Regions from separate parts of the Chitinimonas koreensis genome, predicted to be linked through region 2. Evidence: predicted binding sites of a transcription regulator. Region 2 holds the regulator's gene; each other region holds the start of a gene.
What was found. The regulator FNR, encoded in region 2, switches genes on or off when oxygen is low (the NO sensors DNR and NnrR bind a similar motif). The targets are predictions, from matches to a motif close to TTGATNNNNATCAA.

Region 1: a site for FNR is predicted at 3,993-4,006, ahead of H9L41_RS09470 (universal stress protein). Genes of this name have one in related genera too.
Region 3: a site for FNR is predicted at 2,144-2,157, ahead of H9L41_RS05625 (universal stress protein). Genes of this name have one in related genera too.

What each region holds. Positions count from the first base shown of each region.
Region 1 covers NZ_CP060704.1:2,169,895-2,176,437, reverse strand. The annotation lists gene recN (DNA repair protein RecN) at 1-667, opposite strand, end outside; gene H9L41_RS09485 (NAD kinase) at 1,044-1,919, opposite strand; gene H9L41_RS09480 (helix-hairpin-helix domain-containing protein) at 1,984-2,283, opposite strand; gene H9L41_RS09475 (hypothetical protein) at 2,280-3,002, opposite strand; gene H9L41_RS09470 (universal stress protein) at 3,094-3,933, opposite strand; gene H9L41_RS09465 (PqiC family protein) at 4,125-4,589, opposite strand; gene H9L41_RS09460 (hypothetical protein) at 4,547-4,777, opposite strand; gene H9L41_RS24520 (MlaD family protein) at 4,774-5,544, opposite strand; gene H9L41_RS24515 (PqiB family protein) at 5,541-6,404, opposite strand; gene H9L41_RS09450 (paraquat-inducible protein A) at 6,397-6,543, opposite strand, start outside.
Region 2 covers NZ_CP060704.1:2,950,542-2,957,084, forward strand. The annotation lists gene hemN (oxygen-independent coproporphyrinogen III oxidase) at 1-1,149, opposite strand, end outside; gene fnr (fumarate/nitrate reduction transcriptional regulator Fnr) at 1,240-1,971, shown strand; gene H9L41_RS12345 (hypothetical protein) at 2,032-2,325, opposite strand; gene H9L41_RS12350 (hypothetical protein) at 2,411-2,569, opposite strand; gene H9L41_RS12355 (LysR family transcriptional regulator) at 2,597-3,520, shown strand; gene H9L41_RS12360 (hypothetical protein) at 3,511-4,254, shown strand; gene H9L41_RS12365 (phasin family protein) at 4,350-4,922, opposite strand; gene H9L41_RS12370 (HDOD domain-containing protein) at 5,124-6,543, opposite strand, start outside.
Region 3 covers NZ_CP060704.1:1,316,120-1,322,662, reverse strand. The annotation lists gene H9L41_RS05640 (response regulator) at 40-690, shown strand; gene H9L41_RS05635 (response regulator) at 821-1,216, shown strand; gene H9L41_RS05630 (helix-turn-helix domain-containing protein) at 1,280-2,086, shown strand; gene H9L41_RS05625 (universal stress protein) at 2,232-3,059, shown strand; gene H9L41_RS05620 (DUF6868 family protein) at 3,070-3,312, shown strand; gene H9L41_RS05615 (alcohol dehydrogenase catalytic domain-containing protein) at 3,383-4,213, shown strand; gene H9L41_RS25530 (hypothetical protein) at 4,210-4,374, shown strand; gene H9L41_RS05610 (putative glycolipid-binding domain-containing protein) at 4,532-5,110, opposite strand; gene H9L41_RS05605 (GFA family protein) at 5,234-5,623, shown strand; partial or broken gene rtcR (RNA repair transcriptional activator RtcR) at 5,723-6,543, opposite strand, start outside.

The sequences.
Region 1 (6,543 bases), 780 kb from region 2:
TGGCGGCGTGGCTGAGCCGGCCGTGCTCGTTCTGCAGCTCGGCCCATTCGGCCGGCGCCGGCCGCAGCGCGGCCAGCTCCTCGATCTGCCACTGCAGCCGCTCGCGTTCGGCGGCGTATTCGCCGGCATGGCGGCTGGCCTGGGCCAGCTTGTCCTCGGCGGCCTTCCAGGCCTGGAAGGCCGCCCTGACCCGCCGCGCCGGCTCGGCCTGGCCGGCGTAGGCGTCGAGCAGCTCGCGCTGCGCCTCGGCCCGCATCAGCGACTGGTGGGCATGCTGGCCGTGGATGTCGACCAGCGTCTCGCCGATCTCGCGCAGCTGCGCCAGCGTGGCCGGCCGGCCGTTGACGAAGGCGCGCGAGCGGCCGCCGGCATCGAGCGTGCGGCGCAGCAGCAGCACCTCGTCGTCGCCATCAAGCGCCCAGTCCCGCAGCCGCTGCGCCAGCGCGTCGCGGCCGGCCAGCGCGAACTCGGCCGACAGCTCGGTGCGCTCGGCGCCATGCCGCACCACGCCGGCCTCGGCCCGCTGGCCGAGCAGCAGCGACAGCGCATCGATCAGGATGGACTTGCCGGCGCCGGTCTCGCCGCTGAGGACAGTGAAACCGGGACCGAAGCTCAGGTCGAGCTCGTCGACGATGACGAAATCGCGCAGGTGGAGGGACAGCAGCATGGCCTGGGAAGGAGGGTGAAAATCAGCGCAGCACTTTACCGGATTCGCGGCGGATGACGGATGGCGCGTGCGGGATGGCGGCGGGTCCGTCGGCAATCCGCCACCGCGAAAGATGCCCGTAGGAGCGGCTTCAGCCGCGAATCGTCGTTCGTATCACATCCAGCATTCGCGGCTGAAGCCGCTCCTACGGGGTGCTGACGAGCGCCAGCGAGCCCCCTCTGGACCACCCGGTGAAGTCGACTTCACCGAGGCCCGGTGGCGGCGGGGGAGTAGGAATGAATCAAGGGGCGCCGCTGCCCGAGCCCGCTCGAAACGCAAGCCCCCGGCTTTGCCGGGGGCCTGTACCGAACGCAGAGCGATCGCCAGGGCAATCAGGTCAGAATAGGCGCTCCCCCCAGTGGAGCTTGTGCCGCAGCATGTCGTAGTAGTTGTACCCGACCGGATGCAGGATGCGCAGCGAATTGCGGTAGCGCTTGATGGTGACGCGGTCCATCTCGCGGATGTCGAAGTGCGACTGGCCGTCGAAGTGCACCTTCACCTCCGAGCCGCGGGTGAGCATGAACTCGACCGTGGAAGCGTCGTTCACCGCGATCGGCCGCGCACTCATGGTCTGCGGGCAGATCGGCACCAGCGCGATGGCCGGCACGGTGGGATGCAGGATCGGCCCGCCCGAGGCCAGCGAGTAGGCGGTCGAGCCGGTCGGGGTGCTGACGATCAGGCCATCCGAGCGCTGGCTGTAGACGAACTGGTCGTCGATGAAGATCTCGAACTCGATCATCGAGCCGAGCGAGCCGCGGCTGAACACCACGTCGTTGAAGGCCAGCGCGCCGTGCACCTCGCGCTCGTCGCGGATCACCTTGGCCGCCAGCAGCATGCGCTCCTCGGGCACGAAATCGCCGTCGAGGATGCGCGGGATCACCGTCTCGATGTCGTGGTTGGCGATGTCGGTCATGAAGCCGAGCCGGCCCTGGTTGATGCCGACCAGCGGGATGCGGTACGGCGCCACCAGCCGCGCGATCGACAGCATGGTGCCGTCGCCGCCGAGCACGATCACCAGGTCGGCGACCTTGCCGACCTGCTCGGGCGGCACGATCTGCACGTCGGCGATCGGATGTTCGCCGGCGGTGTCGGCATCGAGGATGATCGCGCAGTCGAGCGCCCGCAGCAGCGTAGCCAGGCGGCGCAGCGGATCGCCGATGTTCGGGCTGTTGCGCCGGGCGACCAGCGCGACTTTCTTGAAGAGCGTGCTCATGGCGGCGATTTAACCACAGGCCGGCGCGCGCCGTTAGGCCCGCTCCGCGGAACAGCGGCGGGCATCACGGCAGCCCGTCGCCGGCCAGCCGCCGCTTGCGCTCGTCGGTGAAATCCCACCACGGCCGCGCCGGCCCGCCGTCCATGAAGGAGGTCACCGACATGAAGACATCGATCACGCAGGGGTCGTGGCGCTGGCCGGTCAGGTCGCACAGCTGCCAGTAGAGTTCGAACGGATCGCGGCCGGCCAGCTGGGCCGGCCGGTCGACGCCGAGCAGGCGCAAATCCTCGGCCGAGGCTTTACCGATATTGGGCAGGTCGGTCAGGTTTTCGAGGTGGGCGCGGTCGACTTTGTGCGGGCTCATGATGTATTGGAAACCGATGAAGCGGCAGAGGCGGGTAGAACCGCGCCTTTGAGCCCGATTGCCCGTGCGCGATTCAAGCGCATAGAGAAAGCAAGCATTAGCAGGAGCGCGGCAAGAACGAGCGCAACCATGATCCAACCCTGCCACCGCGGCGCATTGACCCGGCCGGATAGCACCAGCCAGCCCATATAACCCTCCACGCCCGCTAGCAGTAAGCAAACTATCTGTACGATAGCGATTGCGGCAGCTTGTATGCCGAAGATGCCTGTGCTCACTAAAGGGGGAATTCTCTCTCGCACGCTCCACAAGCGGCAGGCAGGGCTATCGGCACCCAGCATGAACTGCCTAGCTTCACCAATAATGGCATCGTAAGCCGCCAATACGAATCCGATCCGGGCGATATTGGCCAAAATGAAGAAAGAAAACCCAAAGAGCAGAAGACAAAAAACCGATGTAGCGCCGATAAAATGCGTTGGATCAAATCTTCCAGCATCTTTGATCAAAGTTACGAGAAAACCTGCAGCGGTAAGCACCACAGTGGCGAAGAAGGATAGATATTTAGTCCGAGTCTCTTCGAGGTGTCGATAGTGCGACCATGCCTGGGCCATCTCGGCCAGCAAGTATTTTTCGGTCAGTTCCGCTAAGCCAGCTTCAGTGGGTTCTCGCATCACTGCCAAATCGTCGACTTCCTGATAGGAAACTACCACCCGGTGCAGCAAGCCGGAACTCTATTCCGAGCCTGTGCCTGTCGAAGTATAAGCAGAGACTATGGCGGATTCCGAAGTCTCTGCCGAAATAGCTCCGCCGATTTCAATGCGACATCAGCACCGGCACCGTCATCGAATCGAGCAGCACCTGGGTGGTGCCGCCGAGGATGCGTTCGAGCAGCCGCGAATGGCCATAGGCGCCCATCACCAGCAGGTCGACCTCGAGGTCGGCCGCGCTCGACAGCAGCACGCTGCCGGCGTCGACGCCGAACACGGTCTGGTTCAGCACCTCGGCGTGCACGCCGTGGCGGGCCAGGTAGAGCGCGATGTCGGAGCCCGGCGCCTGGCCGTGGCTGCCCGGCTCGCTGTCGGCATTGACCACCAGCACGATCACCCGGCTGGCGCGCTGCAGCAGCGGCAGCGCGTCGGTCAGCGCGCGCGTCGCCTCGGGCCGGCCGTTCCAGGCCAGCAGCACGCGCTGGCCCAGGCTGGCGAAATCGCCCGAATGCGGCAGCACCAGCACCGGCCGGCCGGCGCCGAGCGCGACCGAGCCGGCGAAGCCGGGCGGCAGGCCGTCGACCGGTCGCGACGGATCGTCCTGGCCCAGCACCACCAGGTCGTGGTAGCGCGCGTTGAGGCTGATCGCGTCGACCGGATCGCCGATCTGGCTGCGCCATTCGTACTGGACCGCGTCCTGGCGCTGCACCTGGCGCTCGAACGTCGCGCGGGCGCGCTCGGCCAGGCCCTGCAGGTGTTCCTCCAGCATCGGGTAGATGTCGACGCTGGCCACGCCGTCGAGGCCGAACGGCAGCGCCGGCCGCGGCGCGACGAACAGGCCGGTCAGGTGGGCATCGAACCGGCGCGCCAGCGCGATGGCGTGGTCGATGCGGACGATGGAGCGCGCGTCGCTGCCGACGTGCACCAGGATGTTCTTGTAAGCCATGATCGCTTCCTCCGGGTGGGTTGATGTCCACCTTGTACGCGTCATGGCGGGGAGCGCCCTTGATCGGGATCAAGGTCGTGGTTCGTGCGCGGCGGGCAGGTCGGGCGCGGCGAAGCGCGATCGCACGGCAACGGCGCCCGGCGGATTCCGCTGCGCTCGGCGGGTCTGGGGAACGGCGCGGACGCCGTACCTCATTCGGCCGGCAGGGTCGCCAGCGCCTGCGCCAGCTCGGCCGCCAGCCGGTCGAGATTGGCGCCGTGGGCCGCGATCAGCGCCGCCTCGCCGCCATCGGCGCACGGCTGGCGCGCCTCGGTGCGGCCATCGGCGAGTCGCTTGCCCAGGCCGTCGGCGATGCTCCACAGCACGTCGAGCGAGGCCATCGCCGGCGTCGATTCGAAGCGGCGCACGTCGAGCGCGATGCGCCGCGTCGCGCCGGCAGCGGCCGCCTGGCGCAAGGTGGCGACCGGCGCCGCCAGCCGGCGGCCGAGCCGCTCGGCCAGCGCGTCGGCGATCTCGGCGTCGAGCGGCTGGATCCAGCGCCGCTGCTCGTAGACCTCGAGCCGCTCGCCCAGCCGCATCACCAGCTGCGGCCGGCGCAGCGATTCGGGCAGCGTCAGCGGCCCGAGCGCCACCCGCTGCAAAGCGGGGGGCTGCAAAGCGGGGCGGCGTGGCGCGGGGGCTGGCCGGCGGACGGCGGCACGGCGGGAAGCGGCGGCGCGGCCGCCTGCGTCGCCGGCACCGGTGCGTCGTCCGGCATCAAGGTGTAGAAGCGCTCGCGCGGCGGCGTGCCGCAGGCGGCCAGCACGAGGGCCAGGCCGCAGGCGGCCAGGGCGGCGGCTTTCATTTCGGGTCCTCCGGCTTGCCGCGCAGCAGCGATTCGGGATGGCGCTCGAGGTAATCGGTCAGGTTGCGCAGCGAATCGGCGGCGCGCTTCACCTCGCCCAGCGTGCCGCGCAGGTCCTGCTGCAGCGGCGCGTCCTGCGCCAGCACCCGCTCGGCCGACTGCAGCGTGCGCTCGGCCTGCTGCAGCGCGGCGGCGGCCGGCGGCGCCAGGTCGCGGTCGAGCCGGCGGATCAGGCCGCCGGCGTCCTTGATCGCGCCGTCGAGGTCGCCCAGCGCGCGGCGCAGCTCGCCGGCCAGCTCCTCGAACGGGATGCGCTCGACCTTCTTGACGATATTGGCGACCGAATCCTGCAACTGGCCCAGGCTGCCCGGCGTCGACGGCAGCACCCAGGGCGTGCCCGAGCGGTCGACCGCGGCGGCCGGCGCCTTGGGAAAGAAGTCGAGCGCGACGTGCATCTGGCCGGTCAAGAGGTTGCCGCTGCGCAACTGGGCGCGCAGGCCCTTGGCCACCATGTCGTCGAGCAAGGCCGCGCCGTCCTCGCCGCCGGGCAGCGTGCCGCGTGCCTGGGCGTGCAGCCGCTCGGGGTAGAGCGCGATCTCGACCGGGAAGCGGTAGCGCCGGCGCGCCGCATCGTATTCGAGGCCGAACGACCTGACCTCGCCCAACGGCAGCCCGCGCAGGTCGATCGGCGCGCCGACCGACAACCCGCGCAGCGATTCCTCGAAATAGACGCGATAGCGCTGCGCCGCGCGGTCCGGGTCCTTCATCGCCAGCACGCGGTCATCGGCCAGCTGGAACACGGTGTTCTCCTTGACCTGCGGCCCGGTCGGCTGGGCCGGCGGCGCCTCGAAGGCGATGCCGCCGGCGACGATGGTGGCGAGCGACTGGGTGTCGACCTTGAAGCCGGTGGCGTCGAGCGTGACGTCGAGCCCGCTGGCCTGCCAGAAGCGCACGTTGCTGGTGACGTAGCGCTGGTAGGGGCGTTGATGAACACCTGCACGGTGATGCCCTGCCCGTCCTGGTCGAGCGCGTAGGCGACGACATGGCCGACCTCGATGCGGCGGTAGTAGACCGGCGAGCCGATGTCGAGCGAACCGAGCTGCTCGCTGCGCAGGATGTACTGGCGGCCCGGCAGGCCGGCAGTGACCACCGGCGGCACTTCGGCGCCTTCGAATTCGCGCCGCTCGTTGGCCGACTTGCCGACGTCCATGCCGATGTAGGAGCCCGACAGCAGCGTGCTCAGGCCCGAGATGCTGCCGACCGCCACCCGCGGCCGCACCACCCAGAAGCGGGTGTCGTCGACCAGCATGGCGGCGGCGTCGCGGTCGATCTCGGCGTGCACCAGCACCCGGCTGCGGTCGGCCGACAGTTCGAGCCGCTTGACCAGGCCGATGTCGACGTTCTTGTACTTGATGCGGGTCTTGCCGACCTCGATGCCCTCGGCCGACTGGAAGCGGATCACCACCTCCGGCCCGCGCGCCAGCCAGGCCTGCAGCGCCAGCCAGCCGCCGATGGCGGCCGCCACCAAGGGCAGCACCCAGACCAGGTGCAGCGTGAGCCGGCCCTGGCGCGCCGGCACGGCCTCGGGGATCTCGGGCGGCAGCGGCGGCGGAGCGGCTTCAGCCATGGCGCGCGTCTCCATCGCCGATCGGGGTGGCCGGCCCCGCCGGTTCTTCCGCCAGCGGCATCGAATCCCAGATCAGGCGCGGGTCGAAGCTCTGCGAGGCGAGCATGGTGCACACCACCACCGCGCCGAAGGCGGCCGC
Region 2 (6,543 bases):
CGCGCGCCGCAGCAGGTCGTCGGCGCCGAGCGCCAGCCCGCGCGCGATCGGCAGCCGGCCCTGGCCGACCGCATCGTAGTAGTCGTCCAGCACGCGATGGTTCTGGGCATAGACGCCGCCGACCTTGCCGATGGCCGACACGCCGAGCCCGACCAGGTCGCACTCGGCCTGGGTCGAATAGCCCTGGAAGTTGCGGTGTAGCCGCCCCTGCCGCAGCGCGACCGCCAGCTCGTCGTCGGGCAGCGCGAAATGGTCCATGCCGATGTAGAGATAGCCGGCCGCCAACAGCGTCTCGACCGCCAGCCGCAGCATGGCGAGCTTGGTCTCGGCCGAGGGCATGGCCGTGGCGTCGATGCGGCGCTGCGGCTTGAAGCGCTCGGGCAGATGGGCGTAGCTGTACAGCGCGATGCGTGCCGGCCGCCAGGCTTTTACTTGTTCCAGCGTGACGGCGAGGCTGTCCGGCGTCTGCAACGGCAGGCCGTAGATCAGGTCGAGATTGATCGAGCGGTAGCCGAGCGCGCGGCCGGCATCGAGCACGGCGGCGGTCTGGCCGGCCGGCTGCACCCGGTTGATGGCGGCCTGCACGGCCGGGTCGAGATCCTGCACGCCGATGCTCATGCGCTTGAAACCGTGGCCGGCCAGCAGTGCCAGCGTGTGCTCGCCGAGCTGGCGCGGATCGATCTCGACCGAGCGCTCGGCATCGGGCGCGATCGAGAAGGCCACGGTCAGCATGCGCATCAGCCGCTCGAGCTGGGCGTCGGTGAGGAAGGTCGGCGTACCGCCGCCGAGGTGCAGCTGGGTCACCGGCGCCTCGCGGCCGAACAGCCTGGCCTGCATGACGATCTCCTGCTCGAGCGCGTCGAGGTAGGCGTCGGCCTGGCCGCGGTCCTCGGTGACGATCTTGTTGCAGGCGCAGTAATAGCAGGCGGTGCCGCAGAACGGCAGGTGGACGTAGAGCGACAGCGGCCGGCCGGCGCCGGCCATGCGCCGCGCGTCGACCGCACAGCGGTAGCGCGCTTCGTCGAATTCCTCGACGAAGCGGTCGGCGGTCGGATACGAGGTGTAGCGCGGTCCCGGCCCATCGTGGCGACGGACCAGTTCCGGGTCGAATTCGAGCGCGGTGGGGTCGTCGTTGAACGGGATCTGCATCGGTCAGGCTCGGGCTTGGCTTGTTCGCAGTCTAGGGAGGCGTCAAACTTGCGGCGTTGACCTGGGTCAAGCCATCCATCCGAACGCCATATGACCACCCTGTTCCCCGCCCACGAACTCAAGAACATCTGCGCCGGCTGCAGCCTGCGCGAGCTCTGCCTGCCGATCGGCCTCGAGCACGACGAGCTGTCGCAGCTCGACCAGATCATCAAGCAGCGCATCCCGGTCAAGCGCGGCGAGGCGCTGTTCCGCACCGACGATCCGTTCCGCTCGCTCTACGCGGTGCGCACCGGTTTCTTCAAGACCGTGGTGCTGTCGGAGGACGGCCGCGAGCAGGTCACCGGCTTCCACATGTCGGGCGAGCTGATCGGGCTCGACGCGCTCGGCGGCGAGCGCCATGCCTGCACCGCGATCGCGCTGGAGGACTGCGAGGTGTGCGAGCTGCCGTTCGAGCAGCTCGAATCGCTGTCCAAGGACATCCCGGCGCTGACGCGGCATTTCTACAAGCTGATGAGCCGCGAGATCGTGCGCGACCAGGGCGTGATGCTGCTGCTGGGCAATATGCGCGCCGAGGAACGGCTGGCCGCCTTCCTGCTCAACCTGTCGCAGCGGCTCGGCGCGCGCGGCTTCTCGTCCAGCGGCTTCCACCTGCGCATGACGCGCGAGGAGATCGGCAGCTTCCTCGGCATGAAGCTCGAAACCGTCAGCCGCACCTTCTCCAAGTTCCAGACCGACGGCCTGATCGCCGTGCAGGGCAAGCAGATCACCCTGCGCGACCTGCCGGCGCTCAAGCAGCTGCTGTCGGGCTGCGCCCGCAACTGAACTCCGCGCGGCCACGAAAAAGGCGACCCGAGGGTCGCCTTTTGTCCGCCTGCCGCACCTTCAATGCGCCAGCGTGCCTGGATCGTGATCTTGCTGCGGCTTGCTGAAATCGACCGGACAGTAACGGTTCAATTGCTCGCGATCGCGCTCGAAGAACAGCGTCAGCCCGCTCGACAGGCCGGCGAACAGCCAGCAGACGAAGAAACCGATCGAATAGGCCATGACGCGAGTTTCGAACAGCGGCTCGCCCTGGAAGGTCAGTTCGAGCGGATCGAACAAGGTGAAGAACAGGCTGTTGAGGATGCCGGCCACCAGGAAGGACGGCCACAGCACCAGGATCGACTTCAACTTCATGTGCAATGTCTCCATGTCTTTTTGCACTCTGCACCCCTGAATTGACTACCTGGGATCGGTCTGACGCCGACGTCGTGGGGCGATCCTAACGCCTGCCCGGGGCAGCGGCAAAGCCCTTTTCGATCAAGGCTCTACGCCCCGATTGGATGCTGCGATGCAGCACGAGTTCAATAAAATCGAAATACAGGTCGGCAAAGCTGCGCCGCTCGCCCATAATCGAGACGTAACATTCCTTGCCTGCCATGCAGTTGCCCGCTTCGGAATTCCTGACATGCGTCTATCCCTGGATGCGCTGGTCGTACTCGACGCCATCGATCGCAAGGGCAGCTTCGCCGCTGCGGCGGCCGAGCTGCACCGCGTGCCGTCCGCGATCACCTACACGATCCAGAAGCTCGAGCAGGACCTCGACGTGCTGATCTTCGACCGCAGCGGCCACCGTGCGCGGCTGACGCCGGCCGGCCAGGAACTGTTGCGCGAAGGCCGCCCGCTGCTCGACGCCGCCGCCGCGCTCGAGGCGCGCGTCAAGCGCGTCGCCACCGGCTGGGAGCCCGAGCTGCGCATCGCGGTCGGCGACCTGGTCGATTTCGGCGCCCTGCTCGGCTCGGTCGCGGCCTTCGACGGCATCGGCGGCGAGACCCGGCTGCGCTTCTCGCACGAGGCCTTCGGCGGCGCCTGGGATGCGCTCTACACCGGCCGTGCCGACCTCGCCATCGGCGCACCCGACGATGCGCCGCCCGGCGGCGGCTTCAAGAGCCAGCCGCTGGGCGAGGTCGAATTCGTGCTGGCCGCCGCGCCGCACCATCCGCTGGCGCGCGAGCCGCAGCCGGTGCCGATCCAGGCGGTCCGCACGCACCGCGCGGTCAGCGTGGCCGACAGCTCGCGCACGCTGCCGCCGCGCACCTCGGGCCTGCTGACCGGCCAGCCGACGCTGACGGTATCGACCCAGGCCGACAAGCTGGCCGCCCAGCTGGCCGGCCTCGGCGTGGGCTTCCTGCCGCGCCGCATCGCCCAGCCGCATATCGATGCCGGCCGCCTGGTCGCGCTGCAGTGCGAGGAAGCCAAGCAGGTCGCCAAGCTGCATGTCGCCTGGCCGACCAAGGCGCGCGGCAATGCGCTGCGCTGGTTCCTCGACCACCTGGCCCAGCCGGCCGTGAGCCGCCTGCTGTGCGAGGGCGGCGGACCGGCGTGCAGCTGATCGCCTGTGACCTGCCGGCCACGCTGGCGGCCCGGTTGGCGCGGCAGGGCAAGGCGGGCTGGTGTCTCGATGCGCAGATGCCGCCGGGCTGGTCCGCGCCGCCCGGGGGCGTCGCGCCGGCCGGGCCGCAGCTCTGGTTGCTCGGCGGCCCGCCGCCCTGCCCTCTCGCCGCCGGCGACTTGGTCGTCGAGCTCGGCGATGCATCCCCCTTGCCCGATCATCCGCAGCGCATCCGGATCGCCTGGCAGGACAGTCCGTTCGGCGTGGAGCACGGCTTCCTGCTCGCCGTCGGCGGCGAAGCCGGGCCGGTGGCGCAGGCCGGTGCGCTGCTCGACGCGCTGGCGCCGGCCGCCGGTGGCTGGCTGCATGCCGGCGATCTGGCCGCACCACGGCTGCTGGCCGACCTGGCGGCCATGCTCGGCGGCGGCATCGGCCAGTTGTCCGGCCTGATGATGGCGCCGCTGGGCCAGGCGCCCAGCGGCTGGTGGCAAGGCCAGCAGGACTTGCTGCGGGCGCTGGCCGAGCGCGCCGGGCGCTATCTGGACCACGAATCCGATCGCCGGCCCTACTGCGCGGCGCAACCCCTGCCGCCGCTGTTCATGCTGACGCCGCCCGGCGCCGCCGAAACCGATTCGCCGGCCTGCAAGCTGGCGCAACTGCTGCGCTGGCTGGGTCGGCAATCGGCCGGCAACGTACCGTCATCCGGCGCTCGAGGCACTCCGCCCGCATCCTGAAGCGCCCGGATGACGGACATGAAAAAACCCACGCCGAAGCGTGGGTTTTTTCGTTCGATCCGTCGCACCGCCGAGGCGGCGCGACCGGCGATCGATCAGACCGCGGCAGCGGGCGAAGCCTTGCGAGCCGAGGTCTTGGCAACGCCGGCAGCGGCCTTGGCCGAGGTTTCGGCGGCGGCGACGCTGGCTTCGGCGAAGTCGCTGGTGACCTTCTTGGCGGTCTTGGCGACCGTGTCGTAGGCCGAAGCGGCGGTGGCGACGGCGGTCTTGACGGCCGAGACGACGATCTCGGAGCCGGCCGGAGCCTGCTTCACGGCCTTGTCCAGCGTGGTGACCAAGCCCTTGTTGAATTCGATGACCTGTTCTTCGACGAAGGCGCCGAGTTCGGCCTGGGTGCTGCTGGCCGCTTCGTAGACGTTCTTGGCGACGGCCAGGGCCTTGTCGACCACCGGCTGCGACAGCTGCTGCTGCAGCGACAGCAGGCCTTGCACGTCCTTGACTTCGGTCAGGGCCTTGGCGGTGGCGGTGTTTTCGCTCAGCAGTTCGCGGGCGACGTCGAGCTGCAGGGTGACGAGGCGCTCGACACCGGACAGGGCGATATTGGACAGACGGATGGATTTTTCGAGTTGTGCTTGGCCGAGGGCGGCGAAATCGGAGGTTGCGAACATGGGTCTTCTCCTGGCTGATTGTCGGTGGAATGTGCCGTGCACATGGTCTCTTTTGCACCGCAGCATGAGACCATTATGGTCAGCGCCCGGTTCACCGTCAAGCTCTTTTTTGTGCGTTGCACAAAATCATCGATCCGTACTTTTATCCTTTGTTAACAACAGATTAAAAATTCGAGCAAAAAATCTAATGCGGCAGCGCAATCAGGCTCCGGCGACGGGCGGCGTCTTGTGGCGGATCGCCAGCACGGCCTGGTTGCGCAGCGCCTTGCACAGGCCCAGTTCCTTGGGACCGAGCCGCAGGCTGCCCGGCGCGTCCTGGTCGGCGTAGAACAGGCCGACCACCTTGCGGTCGATGACCACCGGCAGCAGGAGGAAGCTGCGGCCGGCGCCGAGCTGGCGGAACCAGGCCGGGATGCGCTCGCGCACCGCCGGGTGGTCGATGTCGTCGACCAGCTCGTCGCGATTGCGACTCAGCGCGGTGCGGAACAGGTCGCCGCTGTCGTCGAGCGGCAGCTGGAAGCGTTCGAGAAACGATTCGATGTCGTCGCCGAAGCCGAAGCGGCCGACCACCGCGTTGCGCTGCACGCTGCGCGTCGCCAGCAGCACCCGGCGCACGCCGAGGCTGCGGTAGAGCGTCTCCAGGATCATGCGCAGCAGGTCGTTGAGACGGAAATCGCCGACCAGGGTCTCGGTGACGTCCTGCACGCAGCTGGCCAGCACCTCGACAACTTCGGGCCGGTCGACCGCCGGCGCCGCCTCTTCCTCGGCCGGTGCCGGCTCCTCCAGCCCGGACTCGGCCGCCGCCATGCCGCCGCGCGGCAGCCCGCCGAGCTTGCGCAGCCGCGCCAGGGTGCCCTCGGACTGGGTTTCCAGGCCGAAGATGGCCGCCTCGCGCAGCGTCTCGCGTGCCGCCTCGTCGACCGCCAACCGCAGGTCGCGCTCGGTCAGCCGCATCGCCACGGCATGGCCGTCGCGCACGCGCAGGAAGCTGGCGAAGCGCTGGCCCTCGTCCTCGGCCAGCATCGCCCGCATCAGCGCGCTGCCGGCGTTGGCATAGAGCCGCAGCCAGTCGCCGTCGTGGCGCGGCGAGCGCGGCTTGGCGTCCTCCAGCGCCATGCTGCCGACCAGCTTGTCGGGCAGGTGCCAGCTGCGCGCGACCGCCATGCCGAGCTCCTCGTAACTGGCGCCGAGCTGGCTGCGGATAGCGCGCTCCTCGGTCTCGCCGGCCTCGATCAGGCGGGCGATCTCGCGGCTCTCGTCGTGGAAGTAGTACAGCGCCAGCAAGCGGCCGAGCCGGTGGAACATGCCGGCCACCCTCGCCTCCTCGAGGTCGCGGTAGCCGGTGCGCTCGGCCAGCTGGCGCGCGATCACGCTGGCGAAGAAGGCGCGCGCGACCTCGTCCTTGAGCTCGTCGGCGAGCGCGTGGTCGCTCAGCCGCTCGATCAGCACCAGGGTCAGCGTCAGCGCCTTGATGGTGTCGAAGCCGAGCACCATGACCGCGCGCGAGATGGTGCTGATGGTGCCGCCGAACTGGCCGTAGCTGGCCGAATTGGCCAGCCGGAGCACTTTGTTGGTGAGCGAGAAGTCGCGCAGGATCACCGTCGCCAGCGCCTGCAGCTTC
Region 3 (6,543 bases), 1.6 Mb from region 2:
TGGAGGTGCGCCTGCCGCTGCCCCCGAACAGGAGACGACATGATCCGCATCGTGCTGGCCGACGACCACACGCTGGTCCGCGAAGGACTCAAGCAGCTGTTGCAGGCGGCGCCCGACCTGGCCGTGGTGGGCGAGGCGCAGGACGGCCACCAGGCCCTGCAACGCGTGCGCGAGCAGGAGTTCGAGCTGCTGCTGCTCGACATGTCGATGCCGGGCCGCAGCGGGATCGAACTGATCAAGCAGATCAAGGGCGAGAAGCCGCGGCTGCGGATCCTGGTGCTGAGCATGCACGAGGAGCGCCAGTACGCCATCCGCGCCATCCGCGCCGGCGCCTCGGGCTATCTCACCAAGGACAGCGCCTCGGCCCAGTTGGTGTCGGCCATCCGCAAGGTGGCCGGCGGCGGCGCCTACATCAGCGCCGAGGTGGCCGAGCAGCTCGCGCTCGACGCCATGCCGCAGGCTCACGGCCTGCCGCACACCACCCTGTCCGACCGCGAATACGAAGTCTTCCAGCTGCTGGTGGCCGGCGTGGCCGTCACCGACATCGCCGAGCGGCTGCATCTGTCGGTCAAGACGGTCAGCACCCACAAGGCCCGCCTGCTGCAGAAGATGGGCATGAGCAATCCGGCCGAGCTGGTGCGCTACGCCATCGCCCAGCGGCTGATCGACGAAGCCGGCAAGCCGCTCTAGCCCTCCGCCCGTGTAGGCGGCCGCCTACACGCCTCCCCTTTCCGCCTACCCCGCATAGCGGATTCCGCCGACCACCCGCTTCAGCCGGGGCCGATAGGCCGGCCCATGGCCGCCGCCCATACTGGCTGCCATGGAAATCGCAACGAAACCGGTCCGGGTCTTCCTGGCCGACGACTCCACCGCCATCCGCGTCCGGCTGGTGGAACTGCTCGGCCCGCTGTCCGGCGTCGAGCTGGTCGGCCAGGCGGCCACGGTGGAGGACGCCATCGTCGGCATCCTGCGCGAACGGCCCGATTGCGTGGTGCTCGACCTGCAGCTGCGCGGCGGCAACGGCCTGACGGTATTGCGCGCCGTGCAGGCGCAGGTGCCCGCCAGCGTGTTCGCAGTGCTGACCAACCATGCCGACAAGCGCTATCGCGATGCCTGTCTGGCGGCCGGAGCGCAGTACTTCTTCGACAAGAGCAGCGAATTCCAACGCATCCGGGACGTCGTCCGCATGATCGGCGGCGGCAGGCCCGGAATCTGATGCGCAGCGCAGCACCGACGACCGGAGGAGATGTACGCCATGGAAACGACAGGTGAAATCGGCATGACCCAGGGCCCGGGCCGGCTCGGCCCGGCGACGGACTGCGGCGGAGGCCGGCACCCCTGCTCCGACTGCCGGCGGCACGACGGCTGCCTGGCCGGCGGGTCGCGGGAGGTGTCCGGCGCGCTGATGTCGAGCAGCCTGACGATCCGCCGCGGCAAGACGCTCTGCCTGGCCGGCGATGCGTTCAAGGAGCTGTACGCCATCCGCAGCGGCTGCTTCAAGACCTGCATCGTGAGCGAGGACGGTCGCGAGCAGGTCACCGCCTTCTACATGGCCGGCGACCTGATCGGCCTGGACGCGATCCAGACCGGCTGGCACGGCACCACCGCCATCGCGCTGGAGGACAGCCAGGTCTGCGCCCTGCCCTTCGCCAGGCTGCAGCAGGCCTGCCGCGAGCTGCCCGGCCTGCAGCAGCGGCTGCTGGGCGCGATGAGCAGCGAGATCGCACGCAGCTATGGCGTCTCGCTGCTGCTGGGCAACATGCGTGCCGAGGAACGCGTGGCGGCCTTCCTGCTTGACCTGTCGCACCGGCTGGCCGAACGCGGCTATTCGCCGGCCGAGTTCCACCTGCGCATGACGCGCGAAGAGATCGGCAGCTACCTCGGCCTGAAGCTGGAAACCGTGAGCCGCGCCTTTTCCAAGTTCCAGGAGATGGGCTGGATCGGCGTGCAGAACAAGCACGTCCGCCTGCTCGACCGGGCAGGGCTGAGCGCAGGCGCCGGCAATGCGCCGCCGCATGCGCGGCGGGCCTCGGCCGACCGGATGGGCATCGTCCGCTCGATCGTGCCGATCCGGCTGGCGGCCTAGCTTCGCCGTCTCGCCGTCCTTGCGCGGCGTCGCGCCTCCAGCGTTCCGCGCAGGCTGTTGATTGCGGTCAAGTCGCCGCCGCGTCGGCGGGGGTACATATCCGGTCAGCCACCACGCAGGCGGCGTCGAAGAGGAGAACCCCACCATGTCCTACCGCAGCATCCTGGTCCATGTGCCCGACGGCGCGGATGCGGCTGAACGGGTCCGCTACGCGGCCCGGCTGGCCGAACGCTACAGGCATGCCCGCCTGACCGGGCTGTTCCTGGCCGTAACGACGCCTTCGCCCGCGCTCGGCCCCCACCCGGTCGGCGAACTGCAGTCCCGCCTGGCCGCGGAGGCCGAACGCCGCGCCGGCCTGGTCCGCACGGTGTTCGAGCAGCACGTCGGCAAGGAGGCCGACTGGCGGCAGGTGGACGGCGATCCGGTCGCAGCCGCTTGCCGCGAAGCGCGCCGGCACGATCTGCTGATACTGGGCCAACACGACGGCGACGGACCCAGGCCCGCCCTGCCGGCCGATTTTGTCGAATCGACCGTGCTGCGCTGCGGCCGCCCGGCGCTGGTGCTGCCCTGCGGCGGAGACTGGCCCGAACAGCTGACGCATGCGCTGGTGGCCTGGGACGGCAGCCGCGAGGCGGTGCGCGCGATGACCGACGCCCTGCCGCTGTTGCGCGAGTCGCCGCGCGTCACGCTGCTGTGCATCGATCCCGACCGCAGCGAGTGGACGGCGGACATGGCGCCCGGCGACGATGCGGCCGACTTCCTCTCCCGCCGCGGCATCCACCCGATCATCAAGCGCGTGGCCGGGCCGGGGCGAGACACCGGCGAAATGCTGCTGTCGCTGGCGACCGAGCAACTGGCCGACCTGCTGGTGATGGGGCTGTACGGCCACGGCCGCCTGCGCGAACGGATGCTGGGCGGCGTCAGCCGCACCGTGCTGGCGACGATGAAGATGCCGGTGCTGATGTCGCACTGAGGAGCCGGACATGGACCGTCACGATCTCGAGGCCTGGCTGCTGGCCTGCACCCTGCTCAACTACGGCGTGCTGCTGTGCTGGTTCGCCGTGTTCGCGCTCGGCCACGACCGGCTGCGGCGCCTGCACGGCCGCTGGTTCGCCCTGCCGGCGGTGCGCTTCGATGCCATCCACTACGGCGCGATGGCCGGCTACAAGCTCGCCATCCTGCTGTTCAACCTGGTGCCCTGGCTGGCGCTGCGGCTGACGGCCTGAGCGCTGGAGCGGTCATGGACAAAGCGTTCCAGACCGGACCGGCCGCCGCCTCCAGGCACGGAGAAAGACCTTGAAAAGCAGAGCCATGTGCTGCGTCGCCGTCGGCGCTCCGCTCGCCGGCCGGGAGATCGAGACGCCGGCGCCGGCCGCCGGACAGCTGTCCATCCGGATCCACGCCTGCGGCGTGTGCCGCACCGACCTGCACGTGGTGGACGGGGAACTGCCCGGCCTCGCGCTGCCGGTCGTGCCGGGCCACGAGATCGTCGGCGTGGTCGAATCGATCGGCGACGGGGTGGCGGGCTTCCGCCCGGGGGATCGCGTCGGCGTGCCCTGGCTCGGCCAGGTCTGCGGCCAGTGCGAATACTGCCGCGCCGGGCAGGAGAACCTGTGCGCCGAGGCGCGCTTCCACGGCTACACCCTGCAAGGCGGATTCGCCGACCGGGTCGTGGCGGATGCCGCCTTCTGCTTCCACCTGCCCGCCGCATACAGCGACATCGAGGCGGCGCCGCTGCTCTGCGCCGGGCTGATCGGCTACCGCGCCTTCCGCCTGGTCGCGGCCGCGCGGCGCCTCGGCCTGTACGGCTTCGGCGCCGCGGCGCACATCGTTGCCCAGGTCGCGCGCCACCGGGGCATCGAGGTCCACGCCTTCACCCGGCCGGGCGATCTCGCCGCGCAGCGCTTCGCGCGGGAGCTCGGCGCGAGCTGGGCGGGCGACAGCACGGCCGCGCCGCCGCAGCGCCTCGACGCGGCGATCCTGTTCGCCCCGGCAGGCGAGCTGGTGCCGCTGGCGCTGTCCCGCGTGCGCAAAGGCGGCACCGTGGTCTGCGCGGGCATCCACATGAGCGACATCCCGCAGTTCCCCTACGCCCTGCTCTGGGCGAACGGGTGCTGCGCTCGGTGACCAACCTGACCCGGGCCGACGGCCTGGAATTCATGGCGCTCGCCGCCGAACTGCCGCTGCGCATCCAGGCGACGCCCTACGCGCTGGACGACGCCAACCAGGCGCTCGACGACCTCCGCGCCGGCCGTTTCAACGGCGCCGCCGTGCTGACGATGCGCTGAAGCCGCGACCAGCCGGACGGCGATCGGCGGCGACGGATCGTCCCCTTCCGTGCCGCGGATCGCAAACCCGTCCACATCGGTCGGATTCCGGCGCCCGCCGCCAGATCGGGCAGAACGTCCAGGCCCGCCGCAAGGCCGGCCCGAGCGCGTTCCCGCATCAGACCTCCACCCGCCGGAACAGGCCCGGGTAGTCCAGCACCACGCCTGCCTCGTCCACCGGCAACTCGGCCCGGAAGCCATCGCCGTCCAGGCTTTCGAACAGGTAGCGGCGTTCTGCCAGCCGCGTATACGCCTGCGGTCTCGCCGCCACGGTCAGCGCCGGCGCCGAGATCCAGGCCATGCGGAATTCCCGCCGCTGGCCGATGGCCAGCGCCGAACGCCAGATCGGAAAGCTGTTGGTGAACGGCGTGGGCCAGATGTCGATATCGATGCAGCCGTCGAGCCCGGGCAGGTGCCGGCCGTCGGCCTGCCGCCAGCAGCCCTCGCCGTCCGCCCGCAGGCCGAGCGTGCGGCGGGATCCGGCGGCGAACACCGCGAGATCGGCCTCCCGCAGCCGCCACGACTCGTCCCAGGCGAGGTGATAGGCGAGCCGGAAGGCCGTGCCGTCGTCGTCGATCGCCAGGACGACGCCGTCGGCGATGCGATCGGCCAGCACCAGATGCTCCAGCCCGATCCCTTCACGATCCCGGTTCCAGATGGGCGACCAGCAGATCGTGCGGCATGGCGTAGCGGTCATCGCGAGTCTCTCTTTCAAATGCGGCAACTAGAATGGTTCGAGCGCGCGCCTCGCCGATCCGACCGGGCAGGCGCGATCGAATTCACGCCGGGCAGCGGCCGGCACGGAAGGAGCGACACGGCGATGATCGAAGGTACTTGCCACTGCGGCGCGGTTCGATGGCAGTTCGACGGCCTGCCCGATGGCGCCACGGCCTGCAACTGCACGGTCTGCCGGCGCTACGGCGTGCTCTGGGCCTACGACTACCAGGACGAGGGCATCCGGGTCTCGGGCGAAACCCGCACCTACATCCGCGGCAAGGCCATCGAGTTCCACTTCTGCCCGACCTGCGGCTGCGTCGCCTTCTGGCGATCGCAACGGCCTAGCCAGGACGGCCGCCGCCGGATCGCCGTCAACCTGCGCCTGGCCGAGCCCGGCGCCGTGGCGCAGATCCCGATCGATCACTTCGACGGCCTGGACACCTTCGACGATCTGCCGCGCGACGGCAAGTGCGTGGCCGACTACTGGTTCTGACCGCCGCCGGCGCGCATCCAGGCCGGCCCGCTACCCGCGCACGGCCGCCCAGCTCAGATCGAAGCGGGCCAGGTATTTGCGCAACCGGTCCGCATCGTTGGCCTTGGCCTTCTCCTGCCGCGATATGCCGAACAGGCGCCGGCCGGCATCCGACAGCGAGCTCGACCGGCGGCAGACGTCGACCACGCTTTCCAGCTGCAGCCGGTCGAACAGGTCGAGCGCCTGCAGCCGTTCGCCCAGCACGCTCTCCAGCGCGCTCCGCTCGGCGCCGCCCCAGGCGTGGCGCAGGCGTCCGATCTCCTCCTGCACGCAGGTCTCGGTGATGCGCCCCGCCTCGGCCAGGGTGGCCATGCGGGTGACCGAGGCGGACAGCTCGCGGAAATTGCCCGACCACCTGGCCTCGGCCGATCCGGCGAACTTCAGGTAGGCGCGCTTGGCCTCGGCATTGAACCGCACCTGCTCGCCGTGCTCGCCGGCAAAGCGCGCCAGCTCGAACTCCAGGTTGGGCTCGATGTCCTCGGCGCGATCGGCCAGGCCGGGCAATTCATAGGTCCACAGGTTGATCCGGGCGTACAGATCCTCGCGGAACCGGCCCTCGGCCACCCACTGCCTGAGATCGCGCACCGTGCCGGCGATCAGCTGGAAATCGCTGCCCACCTCGCGGTCGCCGCCGAGGGGAAGAAACGCTTCTCCTCGATGGCCTTGAGCAGCATGGCCTGCTCGTCCAGGCCCAGTTCGCCGATCTCGTCCAGGAACAGCAGGCCGCCGTCGGCGCTGCGCAGCAGGCCGGCACGCTCGGACTGGGCGCCGGTGAAGGCGCCTTTCACATGGCCGAACAGGGCCGACATGGCGCTGTCCCCGCGCAAAGTGGCGCAATTGACCTCGACGAAGCGGCCGGCCAACCGGTGCCGGACCTTCTT